3 regions of the Paenibacillus sp. FSL K6-0276 genome follow, and region 3 is predicted to be linked to each of the others. Evidence: predicted binding sites of a transcription regulator. Region 3 holds the regulator's gene; each other region holds the start of a gene.

Region 1 (5,372 bases), 2.8 Mb from region 3:
CTGAGAACTATAGCTCGCATAGGGGAGTTGCGACCCATAGCATTGGAACAGGGACTGTCGTTGGCAATATAGATCCAAGCGATTGGATGGTATATAACGGTATCGATTTCGGTACGGGTATCAATCAGTTCATGGCCAATGTAGGCGTCGATCCTGCTTATGCAGGTAAGCAGCTCCAGTTAAGGCTTGACAGCACGACCGGACCATTAATTGGTACATTAACCATAAGCTCAACTGGCGGATGGGATACTTACGCAACGCAGACATGCGCCGTATCTGGCGTGAGCGGAGTGCATAATTTGTATATTGTTGCTGCCGGAAGTGGAGACGGAGTGGGTAATATCGACTGGTTCAAGTTCAATGTAAATAATACACCACCGGCGGATGCCACCTTTACTGCCGATGTGACAGCACCAACCAACATCGACTTCAACGTAACGATTCACTATCCGGATGACGCAGCGGTGAAGGAATATAAAGTGGGTACTGATGGTACGTGGTCACTGTACACCTCTCCGATTGTCATGACTGCGAACAGCACGGTCTATGCGAGAAGTACGGATGATGTGGGCAACATATCGAATATTACCAGCTATGAAGTCAGCAATATCGACAAGATCGCACCCGAGAGCAGTGCAGCCGTCACGCCGTCTCAACCCGAAGGGCAGAACGGCTGGTACGAACATCCGGTTACGCTTGAGCTTGCCTCCTCGGACCATGGATCGGGTCAGCTTATTACATTGTCAACGATGGAGAGGAACAAACCGGAAATTCGGTAGTCCTCACGGAAGAAGTCGTTCATAAACTGGAATACTGGAGCGTAGACAAGGCAGGGAATGTCGAGGAGCGTCATACCGCAACCGTGAAGATCGACAAGACCGGGCCGACACTCACGATTGGGCTAGATCCTATGACTCTCTGGCCAGCGAATCACAAAATGGTGAAGGTGAATGCTGCGCTGGATTCTAGTGACACCTTGTCAGGAATCAAATCCGTAGTGTTAACCTCCATTACAAGCAACGAACCGGAAAGTGAAGAAGGCGATATTCAAGCAAACTTGGGGTCCGAGGACACTTCGTTCAGCTTGCGTGCATCAAGATCCGGTAAAGGAACAGGTCGCGTTTATACAATTACTTACACGGCTACCGACCATGCAGGCAACCAAACAGTTGCAACTGCAACCGTAACTGTCCTGCATGATCAGTCGGGAAAGCCTGAAAAGTAGTACGGGTGAACGTTATGTAAGAAGGATGGCATTGAAGCCATCCTTCTTTTTTACTTTGAAAAGTGGGTTTTTCTTGTCCTAGTACATTCCCCAGCCATAAAGGATTATCTGTTAAAAAACGACAAAACACTTCGTTTTTTTGTTGTATGGTAAAATTAGGATGAATACCATAGAGCTACGGGCAGTTTAGCGAAGTGTAGAATTATTCTTCTACCAATTGGTGCGATAATTATCTGAGGAAGTACCCTGCTTGCTCTATCGTCTACTTCAGCGGGAACCATTCGCAATCGTTTGTGAAGAACGACCTAAAGGTGCCAGTGTACCAAAAAAAACAAAGCGCAGATGTGCATGTGTGTTACTGCTTTGATTGAACTCCCATGAAAATTTAATTTGCAGTTGCAGAAAAAGCGCAGACATACCGGCACCGCCTGGACCGGCAATGATGATATCATATTTATCTTTTAGTTGATCGTACGGTGTATAGCTGGCTTGAGACGCTCCCGAAACGGCTTCTGTTTCTTTGGTCACTTCTTGATGCTACTTTATTTTTTTATGTTTAACCCCTCTCTGCTCTGCTAGGTGACAGGAATCATAGACGTACTTGCGAGGTGTTGCTACAATGTTTCATGGAAATAAAGTGAAATTCTTCACAAGAAATTACAGAAGGAGTTATTTATGATGAAAAGAATCGTAACACTGAGTACCCGCAAACTGATGGATACCGCAAAACACGGCGGATGCGGCGCATGCCAGACATCTTGCCAGTCCGCTTGTAAAACTTCCTGCGGAGTTGCAAACCAGAAGTGTGAAAATGCAATGAACAGATAGGATTCGGAATTTTACCGCCCATTGCTCTGCTGATGGGCGGCTATTTTTAAGAAACGGACGCAACCTCTAAAGGACGGCAAAGCCGTTTCTACTTGTGTGCAAAAGGAGCTTGATTAGCAAGTATGATTCATCAATATAAACTAAATGGATATAACATCGTGCTCGACACCTACAGTGGCTCGGTACATGTTGTTGATGACCTAGCATATGAAATTACAGAGCTTTATGAGAAAACTTCTGTCGAAAAAATCGTGACAACGATGTTGGATAAATATAAACATGATTCCAGCATTTCCGAGAGCGACATTCGAGAAACCATCGTGGATATCGAGGAACTTAAAAATGATGGCCAGCTCTTTACAAAAGATGAGTATGAGAACCTCTCGCTTGATTTAAAAAAACGAAAAACTTATGTCAAGGCGCTCTGCCTCAATGTTGCGCATACCTGTAATCTGTCATGCGACTATTGCTTCGCCAGCCAGGGGAAATACAACGGAGATCGGGCAATCATGAGCTATGAGGTTGGACAAAGAGCTATCGATTACCTGCTTGAAAATTCGGGTCATCATCGAAACCTTGACATCGACTTTTTCGGCGGGGAACCGCTTTTGGCCTGGAAAGTGGTTAAACAGATCGTAGCTTATGCAAGAAGCAAAGAACAAGAATACAAAAAAAAGTTCCGCTTCACCTTCACGACGAACGGGATGCTGCTGAACGATGAGGTCACCGAGTTTTTAAATCAGGAAATGTACAATGTCGTATTAAGCCTGGATGGAAGAAAAGAGGTTCATGACCGACTTCGCAAAACAGTTAACGGAAAAGGCAGCTACGATCATATTGTTCCGAAGTTCCAGGAATTCGTTCGTAAGCGCGGAGACCAAGAGTACTATGTACGAGGAACCTACACTCGTAACAATGTCGATTTCACCAATGATATATTTCATATCGCAGACCTTGGTTTTGACAAGATTTCGATGGAACCGGTCATCTGTGATCCAAGGGAACCCTATGCACTTACCGAGGAGGACCTCCCGGAGATATACAACCAGTACGAAATTCTCGCCAAGGAAATGATCGGACGCGGTGAACAAGGCAAGGGGTTTACCTTTTATCATTACATGCTTGACCTCTCGGAAGGACCTTGCATCCAGAAGAGAATCACTGGCTGTGGTTCAGGAACCGAATATCTTGCTGTCACCCCTTGGGGAGAACTTTTTCCTTGCCACCAGTTCGTCGGGGATGAAGAGTACAGCATGGGAAACATCTGGGATGGAATCACACAACCTGAGTTGCAATGTCAATTTAAAGAGAGCAACTGCTACTCAAAGCCGGAATGCAAGGACTGCTGGGCGAAACTCTACTGCAGCGGCGGTTGTCCTGCCAATGCGCTGCACGCAACTGGTTCCCTGGGCGGAACCTATGACTTCAGCTGTGATATCTTCCGCAAGAGGGTCGAATGTTCCATGATGGTGAAGGTTGATGAATCCATTAGAGCGATGGAAGGGTAATCTAGCTAGTTAACGTAATGGATGAATAAACTGTAACCGAGAAAAAGACGCTTTTAAATAAAGTGCCCTTTCTCGGTTTTTTGTATTAACTCGAGCATTCATGATCATCCATTAGCATTATAACGACTGCACTTACCAGTGCCGTACTCAAAAAGCCAATCGCTGTTGTGCTTATTTTGATGATGATCTTCCCAGTCAAGCTAATCATCCCCATGATATTAGCGGCATATCTGCCCATCTATATGTTCAAGCTGAAATGGCTGAAGGGTGCTTATAATTAGGGATTGATGGGTGGTTGACGAGATAATATTTCTAAAAAAATAGAAAAAATAGACACCTGCTATAATTTATAATGGCAGGTGTTTTTGCTGCATTCTTGAGAAAAATTCTGGATTTTTCATCTGACCGCTTGCGATTTTTTTGTGCCATCGTCGCTGAAGTAAACATAGGATAATAATGTCACGAAATTATACTAGATGAGGTCTTTATCCTGACCTATAATGAAAATAACAAATTTTATTTTCTAGTATTTTACAAGATTTGAGTTTGCCCAAAACGATGAGTAGAGTAGGACAGATTTTTTCTACACTAGGGATGTCTCCTTTGACTGTGTTAAGCAGAATATCCTGTATTTATACTGGGTACGGATTGGGAAGGGAAATTAGAGTTAATACAGAAAAAATATCATGTAATAAGAAGAAATATCATTAAAATATCTTTTTCAATCTGTAAACTGTAGTTAGGTTATGTCCTGTGGTAGATAATGGAATGATAAGTTACCTCGATGGAATAGGAGTCATTTAACAAAGTAGATTGCCTGCTCTAGTACGCTATTGAAGGTGATCTTCTTTGTCATATTTTATGTTAGTATTTTTTTATTTTTACTGAAGTAATAAGTGACCGGACCCGATGATAAGTGACATATACATGTATTGGAGGGTATCCATGTTCAGACATAGAGATAAAGGGATTACTAAGCATTTTATCGGAACTTTTGTGTTGATTATCATTGTTCCATTTATCTTATTTATCACAATATTTTATAAATATTATTCAACATCATTAATTCAAAGGTCAGTTGATCAAGTTGTTCAGCAATTGGATCTAGCATCTAACAATATGAACTCTGAGCTGAAACGAGCCTCACTTACAATTGCTACAATCGCTATTGTGAATGACCACATGATATTAGATGCAGTCTCAGCGTGGAGCAGAAGCTCGACTTCAGTAGAAAAAATTCGGATTTCGCGTGAGATCGATGCATACTTAAATATTATCTCGAATTATAGCAATGAGATCGTCAGTGTTATTTTTACTTTTAAGGATGGAGGCTATTATTATTTCAAGAACCCTCCAACGATTTCCGATTCTTCAATTCGCAATCTGCCATGGTATCAAGAGACGCTGAGGAGCAGCAATGGAACAACAGTCATTGTTGATAGCCTGAACGGTATTACTTCAGATAAACAGGACATGTTTACCTTTTTGCTTCATCCAGATCAATCTTTGGAATCAGAGGTTGAGATGGTTTATTTGACGACTCACGCCTCTCTTCCAGAGTTCATTCATTCTAATCCTAAAATTAAACAATTCATTATTGATCGAAACGGTAATCGAATTGTGAATCAGAACAATCATGATAAGATAGATCCTGGAATCATGATGGAGCTGTCCAAGATGGTACAGAAGCCATCTCACGATAATGATGATGATTACTCCTTTATTAAGATAAATGGAGAGAATAAGCTTCTTAAGCTGTATTCGTTCGAGAAGACAGATTGGAGTATCGTCAATATTTTAGATGAGAGCAT
Region 2 (5,372 bases), 1.8 Mb from region 3:
CCTTGGTACCGCATTACAAGCAACCTTAAAAGCTATATCCGCGAATAGTTCCTCCCGTGTTCTTTCCGGAATACATATTCAGGCGCAAGCTGAGGGTCTGACTTTAACAGCCAGCAATATAAGAATGATCATTGAATATAAGCTTTCTGTGAAGATGGATTCGATAGTTGTTCACAAAACAGGTGAGATCGTAGTGCCTGCACGTTATTTTTATGAGATCATTCGCAAGCTTGACCCTGGATTAATTAAGCTGGAAATCGCAGAGTCATTGATTCTAAGTATCCAATCGGGTAATACTCAGTTTCGTTTATGTGGGATGGACACTGCAGAATTTCCGAGAATCCATTACATGGATCCTCCTTACCTTCAAAAGATACGTATGAAGAACACACTTTTGAAGCAAATATTTAAACGCGTGGTTTTTGCGGTCTCTTCGTCGGAAACTAGGCCTGTGCTCACAGGTGTTTCACTTCATATAGATAATCAAAATATTCGCGTAGTCGCCACTGATGGCATCCGCCTCGCCCAGCATGTTGTTGAAAACGTAGAAGATTACGGAGCAAGTCCTTTAAATGCCATTATACCGGGCAGCACCCTTGAGGATCTTTTAAAAATATTAAACGATGATGAAGGCAGCAGCACCCAAATAGAGATAGGTCAGAAACAAATCAGATTTACTTCTTATGGCTTGAGGGTTCAGTCTGCCCTGCTAGAAGGAACGTACCCCTCTATCGATAATTTAATTCCGCAGGTGTACCTCTCCGAAGTGATCGTTAAGACAGAGCGTTTGTTACATGTGGTTGAACGTATTTCTATATTGGCTGGTGAGAGTGTAACGCTCAGTGTACTTCCCTCCGGTATACTTAGTTTAATATCCAGGACCGCCGACGTGGGTGAGGCAAAAGAGGAGATTCCTTTGGAGTATCTAAAAGGTGAATATTTTCGAGTAGCTGTTAACGGAAAATATTTCAGAGACATCCTTCGGGCGATAGATAGTGAGACGCTTAGAATAAGGTTTGCTGGAAAAGAAAGACCACTGGTGATACAGCCTGCAGACACGACTTCGTCCACACTTTTTTTAATTACACCAATGAGGACCCAGGATTGAGGATATGCTTATGAATGTGGTATCTGTTGATCGGAACTTGCTGTCTATGGCTCGGTACTTACTATCTTTTGTTCGAATTCGATCGTATCGGACCGTATTGCAGCTATTTCTGCATTTTAGTTGATTTTGTTGAAGTATCGGACTGCATACTCTCAAGCCCCCTAATCGAGCTTGCTAAGAAGAGTTCTCTTTGCTGAAAAATATTACATTAATTCTTGGAGGATTGAATAATGAATCTGTTTAAGATAGGATCAAAGCCACTGGGGATCGAGCGGATTACAGCATTTTTAGAGGATAATTATGTGAGTATCGGCTACCCCGGAATAGGAGATTTGGAGAACATCAGTATAGAGGAGCTCCGTGATCGGTTGCTTCGTACTTACCAATACAGTGAGCTGGAGCTTACAGAACATTTGCAAGACATTCATCTGTTCGTACATACGATGCAGGATGGCGATTATGTGCTGGTGTGTGATGGAGATTGGGTACATCTAGGTGATCTTGGTGATTATTTTTACAACGAATTATTTGACGCGCCAAACATCGGTACATGTCATCGACGTGGTGTAACTTGGCTGAAGAGTCTTCCCATGACCGATCTGAACGCAGGGGTAAAAGAGTTTCTTAGCGATAGTGGAGCGGTTAAACAGTATAAGGGGCCGATGCCTTGTGCTCGTGTGGATCTGTGGATCACAGGTTCGTCTGATTCAGAGCAAGCGGCGAATAATCGAGTGCATGTGGATGAAGAGACATTATCAATGGCGCTCGGTATTTTGAAGGAAGCTCTTGTTAGTGAGAACGCCGAACGACGGGAACGAGCAGCGATTGCAATTCTTCAGTATGCTAAGTAGTGGAAAAAGGTTTCAGATCCACATCCTCAATAAAAAGCGTTCCATCCGCTATTCAAACATCGGATGGAACGCTTTTGTCATATCTACTGTTATCTTCGTTTGGTACTCAGATAAATTCAACGAATTCATTGACCGGTTTACGATAGCCACGTGGTCTGATTTTATGTTTCTTGTCTTTGCCGATTGTGATCAGCATAACAGGTACCATATGATCGGGTAGGTTTAAAGTGGAGTGAATGGCTTTCGGATCAAAGCCGATCATCGGGCAGGTATCCCAGCCTTTGTCTTTGGCAATCAACATGAAGTGCATGGCAGACAGGGAGGCATTGCGTATAGCCTCATCTCTTTGGAAAGCATCATTTCCTGTATAAGCATTGTTAATCGTTTCTATCTCTGCATCATAATCCTCTTGACTCATAGCCCCTAAAGCTTTAAGTCCTCCGAAGATTTCTGGAGCTTTCAGATAAGCATTCTTATCACCGAGTACCACAATTACCGCTGAGGCGGAGTGTATTTTATATTGACCGTAAGCCGCCTTACGAATCTCTTCTTTTAAATTCTCATCAGAAACCACTTTATAATTGGCATGTTGAAGATTATAAGCTGATGGAGCCAATCTGGCGTAAGAGAACATTTCCTCTAGTTCAATCTGAGGGATCTTCACCCCTTCAACAAAATTCATAGCAGACCTGCGGGATTCAATCAAATCTGTAAAAGCGCTCATGAGTTATTCCTCCATATGTTATGTATTTGCTTGTTAATTATAAACAAGTGATATTTATAAATAAACTAACTATTAGTTACTAACTCAAAATATCACAGTTAATTATATTCGTCAATGATTAAATTCACTTCATGTAGCTTTAGCCTTCTAAGTACTTTGAAGTGTGCGAAGAATAAATACATTGTTGTAAAATATTAGGATGTAAATTAGGATATTAGGATATGAAAAATGAAAAATGCTTTTATTAATGAAAGGGTGGGAATGTTGAACGATACTAGAGAGCAGTTGATAATAGACCTGCAAAGAATTGAAGAGAACGATTACGAGCTTAGAAGTAGGGAGCAACTAAGGGATTATGTGAAGCTGATGCTTGAGTACATAGGAGATCCACAGCCGGTGCTACGAGATGATTTGATCTATTCCACCTTCTACAAATGGATTAATGAAAAACAATGGTTTAGTGATGCGGAGCTTCGTGAACTTCTCTTGATTCTCCTTGACGAGCAGCATTTGTTCTATCACATTGACAGCAAAGAAGATCAGGCTGTGTTCACAAGAACGTTTTCGGTACTGGTCATTGCGCTTATTCTTCAGCGGAATAGGGAACAGGCTTTATTAGATAGCGCTGAGTTTACAAATGTGAAGGAAGCTCTGATTAGATATTATGAGGAAGAACAGGATTTACGGGGATTTGTGCATGAAGAAGGCTGGGCACACGCTGCAGCCCATGGCGCAGATGCCTTGGATGAACTGGTACTGTGCTCGGAGAGTGATGCTGCAATACGGGAAGAGGTTCTGGCAGTCATCCAAAGGATGCTCTACAACGATCAGTACATATTTAGCGACGAAGAAGATGAACGGATCGCTACGATTGTAGCTACAATCGTAGATCATCATTTACTTCCACAACAATCTATTGTCGACTGGATCGGCAACTTGGAGCAATGTGGGGGGTGGCCGAGAAGCCGCGGCCAGTACGTAGCTCGTGTAAACACCAAGAATTTCGTTCGTTCTCTGTATTTTAGATTGCTACCAATGAAGAACAATCCGGATATGGTCGAGTCTTTATTGAAAGCGGAGATGAATTTGAATAAATTTACACAATAAGTTTTTAATCACCTAAGCGTGTATAAATAATATCGAAATTTTGAATAATCGTTTTTTAATGTAATAAAAATCACAAAACTTTGGAGAAATTCAAAAACTTTGTGACATTTATAACTTGATAAGTGCTATAATAGGAATATGGAATTATAAGTATTACGTTTTTCACTACTATTAAGCAGTAAAGCTTATTGCAGAGGAGATTTGGATATGTCAGAAACAATCACTCAAACACACCCTGAACAAGAATCACCCAAATTAGCTGTCACTAAAGAACAAATGAATGTTCTGGAGCAGCTTTTGAAACCGGAAGTTCAGGAATCGTTAACTGTCTTAGTGGAACAGTTGCCAAAATTAACAGAGCTTGTCGGCGTGCTCACAAAGTCATATGACTTTGTACAAACAGTCGCTGCGGATGAAGTGTTGAAAAGTGATACGGTAAGTGCAATTAAAGAACTTGCTGAACCTGTGGTGCATTCCGCGAAGAATATGGCAGCTACAGTGATCGAAGCGCAAGATCGTGCGAATGAAAATAGCGATGTTATCGGTATATTTGGTCTTATGAAGATGATGAAAGATCCGCAAGCGCAGAAGCTTTTCCGTTTCGTAAATGCTTATCTTCAAGTCGCCGGCGAACGCAGTCAGCAGAAATAATAATTTTCATATCTCATTCGTAAGGACGGAGGAAACATCATGTCTAAACATATTGTCATTCTAGGAGCGGGTTATGGCGGTCTACTAAGCGCCTTAACTGTACGCAAGTATCTGAAGAAAGACGAAGCTAAAATTACAGTCGTTAATCAATATCCTACACATCAAATTATTACAGAATTGCATCGTCTTGCAGCGGGTAGTGTTGCAGAAGGTGCTGTTGCTATGCCACTAACTAAGCTTTTTGCAGGTAAAGATATCGACCTGAAAATCGCGAAAGTTAATTCTTTTTCTGTTGAGAACAAACAAATTACTTTATCTGATGGTGTGACATTATCCTACGATGCTTTGGTTGTGGGTCTTGGAAGCACTACGGCTTATTTTGGCATTCCAGGGCTTGAGCAATACAGCATGGTATTGAAATCGGCAGCGGATGCTAACAGAATTCATCGTCATATTGATGAGCGTATCCGTGAATATGCGAAGTCTAAAAATGCAGCGGATGCGAGCATCCTAATCGGCGGCGGTGGCTTAACAGGCGTTGAACTTGTTGGTGAAATCGCTGATGTGTTGCCAACACTCACTAAGAAATACGGCGTGGATCCTAAAGAAATTAAACTTATGCTGGTTGAAGCAGGTCCTAAGATACTTCCAGTATTGCCGGATGCACTGATCGAACGCGCAGTGGTAAGCCTAGAAAAACGCGGTGTTCAATTCTTGACGGGTCTACCTGTTACGAATGTAGTAGATAATGTAATTGATTTGAAAGACGGTCAAAAAATTATTGCTAACACATTCGTATGGACGGGTGGCGTACAAGGAAATCCACTTATTGGCGAATCCGGTCTTGAAGTGAATCGTGGCCGTGCAACGGTGAATGAATTCTTGCAATCCACATCACACAAAGACGTATTCGTTGCTGGCGACAGCGCCG
Region 3 (5,372 bases):
TTGTGTCTACGTAAGTTTGAACATAAAATTAACAAAAAAGACTTTATTAGCCCAAGGGAAGATGCACTTACTGCGGCTCAGATGATCGTATGGCTGACCCAAAGTGAATCTGGAGATGATGAAGAGCTCAATTTAAGCGGTCGTGGCGGTGATTTCTGGGAGACGGTCGCAAGCGATACCGATTCCTGTCTGGGTCGTTCGTGTCCATGGTTCCGCAAGTGTTATTATCACCGGGCTAAGCATGAAGCTGGTATTGCAGACGTGGTCATTACGAACCATTCCAAGCTCTTCGCAGATGTTAAGGCTGGTCACCAGCTACTTCCGGCTTATGAACATCTTGTTATTGATGAGGCCCACCATCTGGAGGATGTAGCTGGCAAGCATTTAGGCATGCATATGAAGCATTTCACAGTGGCGCATACACTATCGCGTCTATACAAGGATAGTAGAAATGGCCAACTCCCTACTCTTCGCCAAATGCTTCAGTCATCAGGCAGTGAGGAAGCTTCTGAATGGAGCGGAGTCATCGATAGAATCTATCCAGATCTGCTTACTGTAAAAGAAACCTGGGATCTACTTAGTGACAAACTGTTCAGTCTCTTGCCGGAACGCAGTGATGCAGCAGCGGGGGAAGCTGGACAATTAGTCATGCGTTTACTTCCTGCCCGTAAACCGAAAGATTGGGATGAATTGGTTGCTTTAGAGAATACTATGAATCTGACATTAAGCGAAATTATCCGTAAAGGTGATAAAATGCTTAATGAGATGCGCGATCAAGAAGGTCAATCTTCTTCAGATAGTCTAGTTACCGATATTAGCGGCTTATTTAAGGATTTAGCTTCTATTCGTGAGCAAGTGCGGTTTTTTATGGGATTAAACGATGAGAATGTAGTATATTGGCTGGAGGCGAATGGAAATTACCGCAGCAAATCGCTACAGCTGTATGCCGTCCCTGTTGATGTTAGTACCCAGCTTAAGGAGCTGTTCTTCGACAAGAAGAAGAGTATCGTGTTAACCTCAGCGACGCTCTCTGTCGATAAGTCTTTTCAGTTTATGATTGATAATCTTGGATTAAATGAGGCTGCGGAAGAAGGGCGATTGATGACATCGCTACTACCTTCTCCATTTAAGTATCGGGAACAGGCGCTGCTGGTTATTCCGCGTGATTTTCCTAGTGTGAAGGGCAGTGTGGGAGATGCACGTTTTGTAGATACACTTGTTCAGTCGCTAGCGGAAGCGGCAGTAACAACTCGCGGGCGGATGCTTGTCCTGTTTACCTCTTATAAGATGCTGCGCCAGGTTTATGATCCTCTGAAAGAGGCTCTAGCCTCACAAGAGATCACGGTGCTAGGTCAAGGCGTGGAAGGTGGCAGCCGTAGCAAGCTGATCCGCCGTTTTCAAGACAGTGCAGCCTCTGTTCTGCTTGGTACAAGCAGCTTCTGGGAGGGTGTGGATATTCCGGGTGAAGCGCTGACCTGCCTGGCCATCGTGAGGCTCCCGTTCCAACCGCCGAATCACCCACTAGCGGAGGCGAAGTCTGAGTTATTACAAGCCCAGAAGAAGAATCCGTTTATGAAGTTGTCTGTTCCTCAGGCGGTTATTCGCTTCAAGCAAGGATTTGGAAGACTGGTACGGACGGCGCAGGATCGGGGTATTGTTATTGTTTATGATACTAGGGTTATCGAATCTCACTATGGGAAGTATTTCCTTTATTCGTTGCCTGGCCCGAAAATGGAGCATATGCTTACGGATCAAATGGTTCCTCGTATAGCAGAGTGGTTGGAGGACGGAGGCGTTTCCTGAAACGTTCGTCTTCAGTTTAAGTACTCACTCTACAATGAAGGGCGGTATTCAGAATACCGCTCTTCATTGAGACGAGGTGAAGTGATTTTAGATAGGGTTTGAAAAGAGTAATACTTATTTTAGGAGGTATATTATGAAATCGGATAAAATATCAGAAGCCGTCGTTCGCAGATTACCTGTGTACTTGCGTTTTTTGAATGATCTTCAGAATCGTGAAATATTAACCGTTTCCTCTCAGGAACTTGGACAAAAACTTGATCTGAATCCCGCTCAAATTCGTAAAGATTTAGCTTATTTTGGCGACTTCGGTAGAAAAGGTATTGGTTATGATGTATCTTATCTTATCGAGAAAATCCGTCATATCTTGAAGCTTGATCAGCAACTGAACGTGGCTTTGGTAGGAGCAGGTAATCTTGGTCATGCCTTGTCCAATTACAATACTTATTTGAAGGATACCATGAAGATCACCGCTGTATTTGATTCATATGCACCTAAGGTTGGGCGGAAAATCAACTCTCTTACAGTTCAACCGATGGAGGAGCTAGGCAAGACGATTCGTGAGCAAGGCATTCGAATTGGGATTATTACAGTGCCTGATTCAGAAGCCCAGAATGTAGCGGATATCCTCATTGAATCAGGGATTGAGGCGATTTTGAATTTTGCGCCAGTGATTCTAAAAACACCACCTAATATCAGGGTTCATGCGGCCGATTTTACAACGGATTTGCAAAGCCTTGCTTATTATTTGAAAGACGGAAAGGAAGAAAGTGGACATGAAGAGCAATAAAACTATTATCAAGGGCGGACGTTTTCTTACTCCGGGAACGGAAGAGCCGGTTCTGAGTGGATATATGACTATTGAAGATGATTTGATCACTTACATAGGAAAAGAAGAGCCTTTGATGGAAGATGGTGTGCAAGTTGTTGATGGCAGTCGTTTGCTGTTCATGCCTGGTCTAGTAAACACGCATGGTCATGCCGCTATGTCGTTACTACGTGGTTATGGAGATGATTTAGCACTTCAGGTGTGGCTTCAGGAGAAGATGTGGCCGATGGAGGAAAAGTTCACCGGAGAAGATGTGTACTGGGGAACCTCCTTGTCTGTACTGGAAATGCTAAAGGGTGGCACTACTACCTTCCTGGATATGTACGATCATATGGATAGAGTGGCTGAGGTTGTTGAACTGTCAGGTATTCGTTCCGTATTGATGAGAGGCGTAATAGGCCTATGTCCAGTGGAAGTTCAGAATCACAAGCTTGCGGAAGCGATATCTTTTGCACGCAATTGGCATGGCAAGGCTGACGGCAGAATTACGACGATGATCTCGCCACACGCCCCTTATACCTGCCCACCGGACTTCTTTGTTAAGTTTGTACAGGCGGCACATGATTTGGATTTACCGATGCATACCCATATGTCCGAAACGAAGCGCGAAGTGGAGCAAAATGTGGTGGATTACGGACTACGTCCAGTAGCGCATCTGGAGAAGCTTGGAATGTTCACACGTCCGTCTATTGTTGCTCATGGCGTTCATTTGAATGATGAAGAGATCGAGATTCTGGCTCGTCATAATGTAGGTGTGTCTCATAACCCAGGGAGTAATCTGAAACTGGCTAGTGGAGTAGCTCGAGTTACGGATCTTCTAAAAGCTGGTGTGAAGGTGTCTCTGGGTACGGATGGCGCGGCAAGTAATAATAACTTGGATATGTTTGAAGAAATGCGTCTTGCAGCGCTCATCCATAAAGGTGTAAGTGGTGACCCTACGGCTGTTCCAGCTCCGGAAGCTCTGCGTATGGCTACGGAGTATGGCGCAAAGTCTATCTTTTTAAATGATGTGGGTAGACTCGTTGTAGGCATGAAAGCTGACTTTATCGCCATTGATATAGATCAGCCGCATTTGCTGCCACACACAGATCTATTGTCGCATGCCGTTTATTCTGCCAGTGCCAAAGATGTTGAGCATGTATGGGTGAATGGTAAACAGGTTGTGAAACATGGACAATGTGTAACGCTAGATGAGGAAGCTATCCGCCGTAAGGCGCAAGAATCCTTTGAGGGGCTGCTCAAGCGCTAGTCTAAGATAATAAGGAATAACTATAAGGCTGTAACTTTCTGCGTTTGCAAAAGTTACGGCCTTTTGTGTAAATATAAGTATTTATATGCTGCACAATTATAAAATCTTTATATTTCTCACATAAACGCTTACCGTCCTTATAAGGACGCCGAAGGCGTTTATGCTTGCTTTGATGATTAGATAATGTTGGATGGACATGAAACTTTGGATAAACACACGGGTGTGTTATATAATCAAAAAAGATATATTACTAGAAAGGGAGCTGCACCTTGAAGAAAAGGAAAAAATGGATCCTCCTGGGGTCAGTTCTGATTCTGCTCCTTCTGTTTGGACTTATCCAGTTCTATGCCTATATTATGAAAGATCAATGGAACGAGCGAGATATCGCAAAGGATGTCGCCAAAACCAGCGCTGGTCTGACAGAGGTAACCAAAGCACAGAAATCCGTGTGGGATGAGAATGCGGTGTACTGGGTCTTAACAGGGAAGAATGAAGCTGGGACCGAGTTGATGGTATGGGTTCGCTTTACTTTAGACGGGAAGTTGGCTGAAGGCGCCGACGCTGTGTATGCTGAGGAACTAAGTAAAGGGACCTCTGAAGCAAAAATACGTAGCATTATAAAAGCCGATCTTCCGGACATCAGCATTGAGCGGTTGTTACCGGGAGTATATAACGGAGAGTATGCATGGCAGCTTTTTTATAAACAAAGCGGTCGGTATTATTATCAATTTTATCGGTTTTCAGATGGGGCTCGAATGGGTGAAGGATTCAGTTTACCCAGCCATTAAGTTTAACAAATGTACTTTAGGAGAAACAAGCGGACTATTTATGGTTCGCTTGTTTTGTTTGGAAGCACTCAAATGATATACTATTAGTATATAAAATGCGATATACTATAAGAGTGATTTTAATATATTCTTAACAAGAAATACATGAAAAATTAGGCCTGATTTATTATGAATATCGGCCCTTTTTTGTCGAAATAAATCAATATATTTAATGAAATGGAAGGAATTAAAAAATAAAATTTTAAATATCTTCACACTTTATTTCAATTTCGTATATACACCTGTGATATACTACTGTTTGTAATTAGAACGGTGTTATGAGAAAGTTAAGCTCTGATGAGTTCTCAACTAGCTATGATTTATGATCATTCTGTTTACATTTTGTCATTTTTGAGAGGAGGACGTTTCTTGAAACTACGTCTTGTACCTGTACTGATAACGTCTCTACTGTCGGCTACTCTATTGTTCGGAGGATTCTTTTTATATCGTCAGTTTGCTTTACAGGAACCACTTCAAAAGATTGTATCCGGATATGAAGGAGTAAATGATTCACATATTAGTATTAACCGCGATGAGGTCACATTGAAACTTGATCTGCAGCCGGGAACGAATTTACGTGATCTAGTTTCATACGTATCCAAAGAAGGAAAATCAGTGATTGATGGACGTAAACTTAAACTGGATTTGGAGCAAAACTCCAGTGAAC

Evidence for each region. Region 3 encodes Rex, which represses fermentation and respiration genes when NADH is low (regulators of the CRP and FNR family bind a similar motif). Its sites were predicted from a motif close to TTGTGAAATATTTCACAA; they were not measured.
Region 1: scfA (six-cysteine ranthipeptide SCIFF) is a predicted target of Rex. The motif match lies at 1,861-1,878, and genes of this name have one in related genera.
Region 2: MHH52_RS10880 (DUF1641 domain-containing protein) is a predicted target of Rex. The motif match lies at 3,849-3,866, and genes of this name have one in related genera.

Annotation. Positions count from the first base shown of each region.
Region 1 is NZ_CP150276.1:808,426-813,797, forward strand. It holds gene MHH52_RS03600 (carbohydrate-binding protein) at 1-779, shown strand, start outside; gene MHH52_RS03605 (Ig-like domain repeat protein) at 863-1,225, shown strand; gene MHH52_RS03610 (hypothetical protein) at 1,493-1,753, opposite strand; gene scfA (six-cysteine ranthipeptide SCIFF) at 1,904-2,053, shown strand; gene scfB (thioether cross-link-forming SCIFF peptide maturase) at 2,176-3,561, shown strand; gene MHH52_RS03625 (hypothetical protein) at 3,647-3,799, opposite strand; gene MHH52_RS03630 (histidine kinase) at 4,507-5,372, shown strand, end outside.
Region 2 is NZ_CP150276.1:2,386,375-2,391,746, forward strand. It holds gene dnaN (DNA polymerase III subunit beta) at 1-1,108, shown strand, start outside; gene MHH52_RS10865 (hypothetical protein) at 1,339-1,959, shown strand; gene MHH52_RS10870 (nitroreductase family protein) at 2,066-2,683, opposite strand; gene MHH52_RS10875 (DUF2785 domain-containing protein) at 2,912-3,790, shown strand; gene MHH52_RS10880 (DUF1641 domain-containing protein) at 3,998-4,441, shown strand; gene MHH52_RS10885 (NAD(P)/FAD-dependent oxidoreductase) at 4,481-5,372, shown strand, end outside.
Region 3 is NZ_CP150276.1:4,165,922-4,171,293, reverse strand. It holds gene dinG (ATP-dependent DNA helicase DinG) at 1-1,803, shown strand, start outside; gene MHH52_RS19615 (redox-sensing transcriptional repressor Rex) at 1,937-2,590, shown strand; gene MHH52_RS19610 (amidohydrolase) at 2,577-3,878, shown strand; gene MHH52_RS19605 (DUF5590 domain-containing protein) at 4,148-4,666, shown strand; gene MHH52_RS19600 (hypothetical protein) at 5,075-5,372, shown strand, end outside.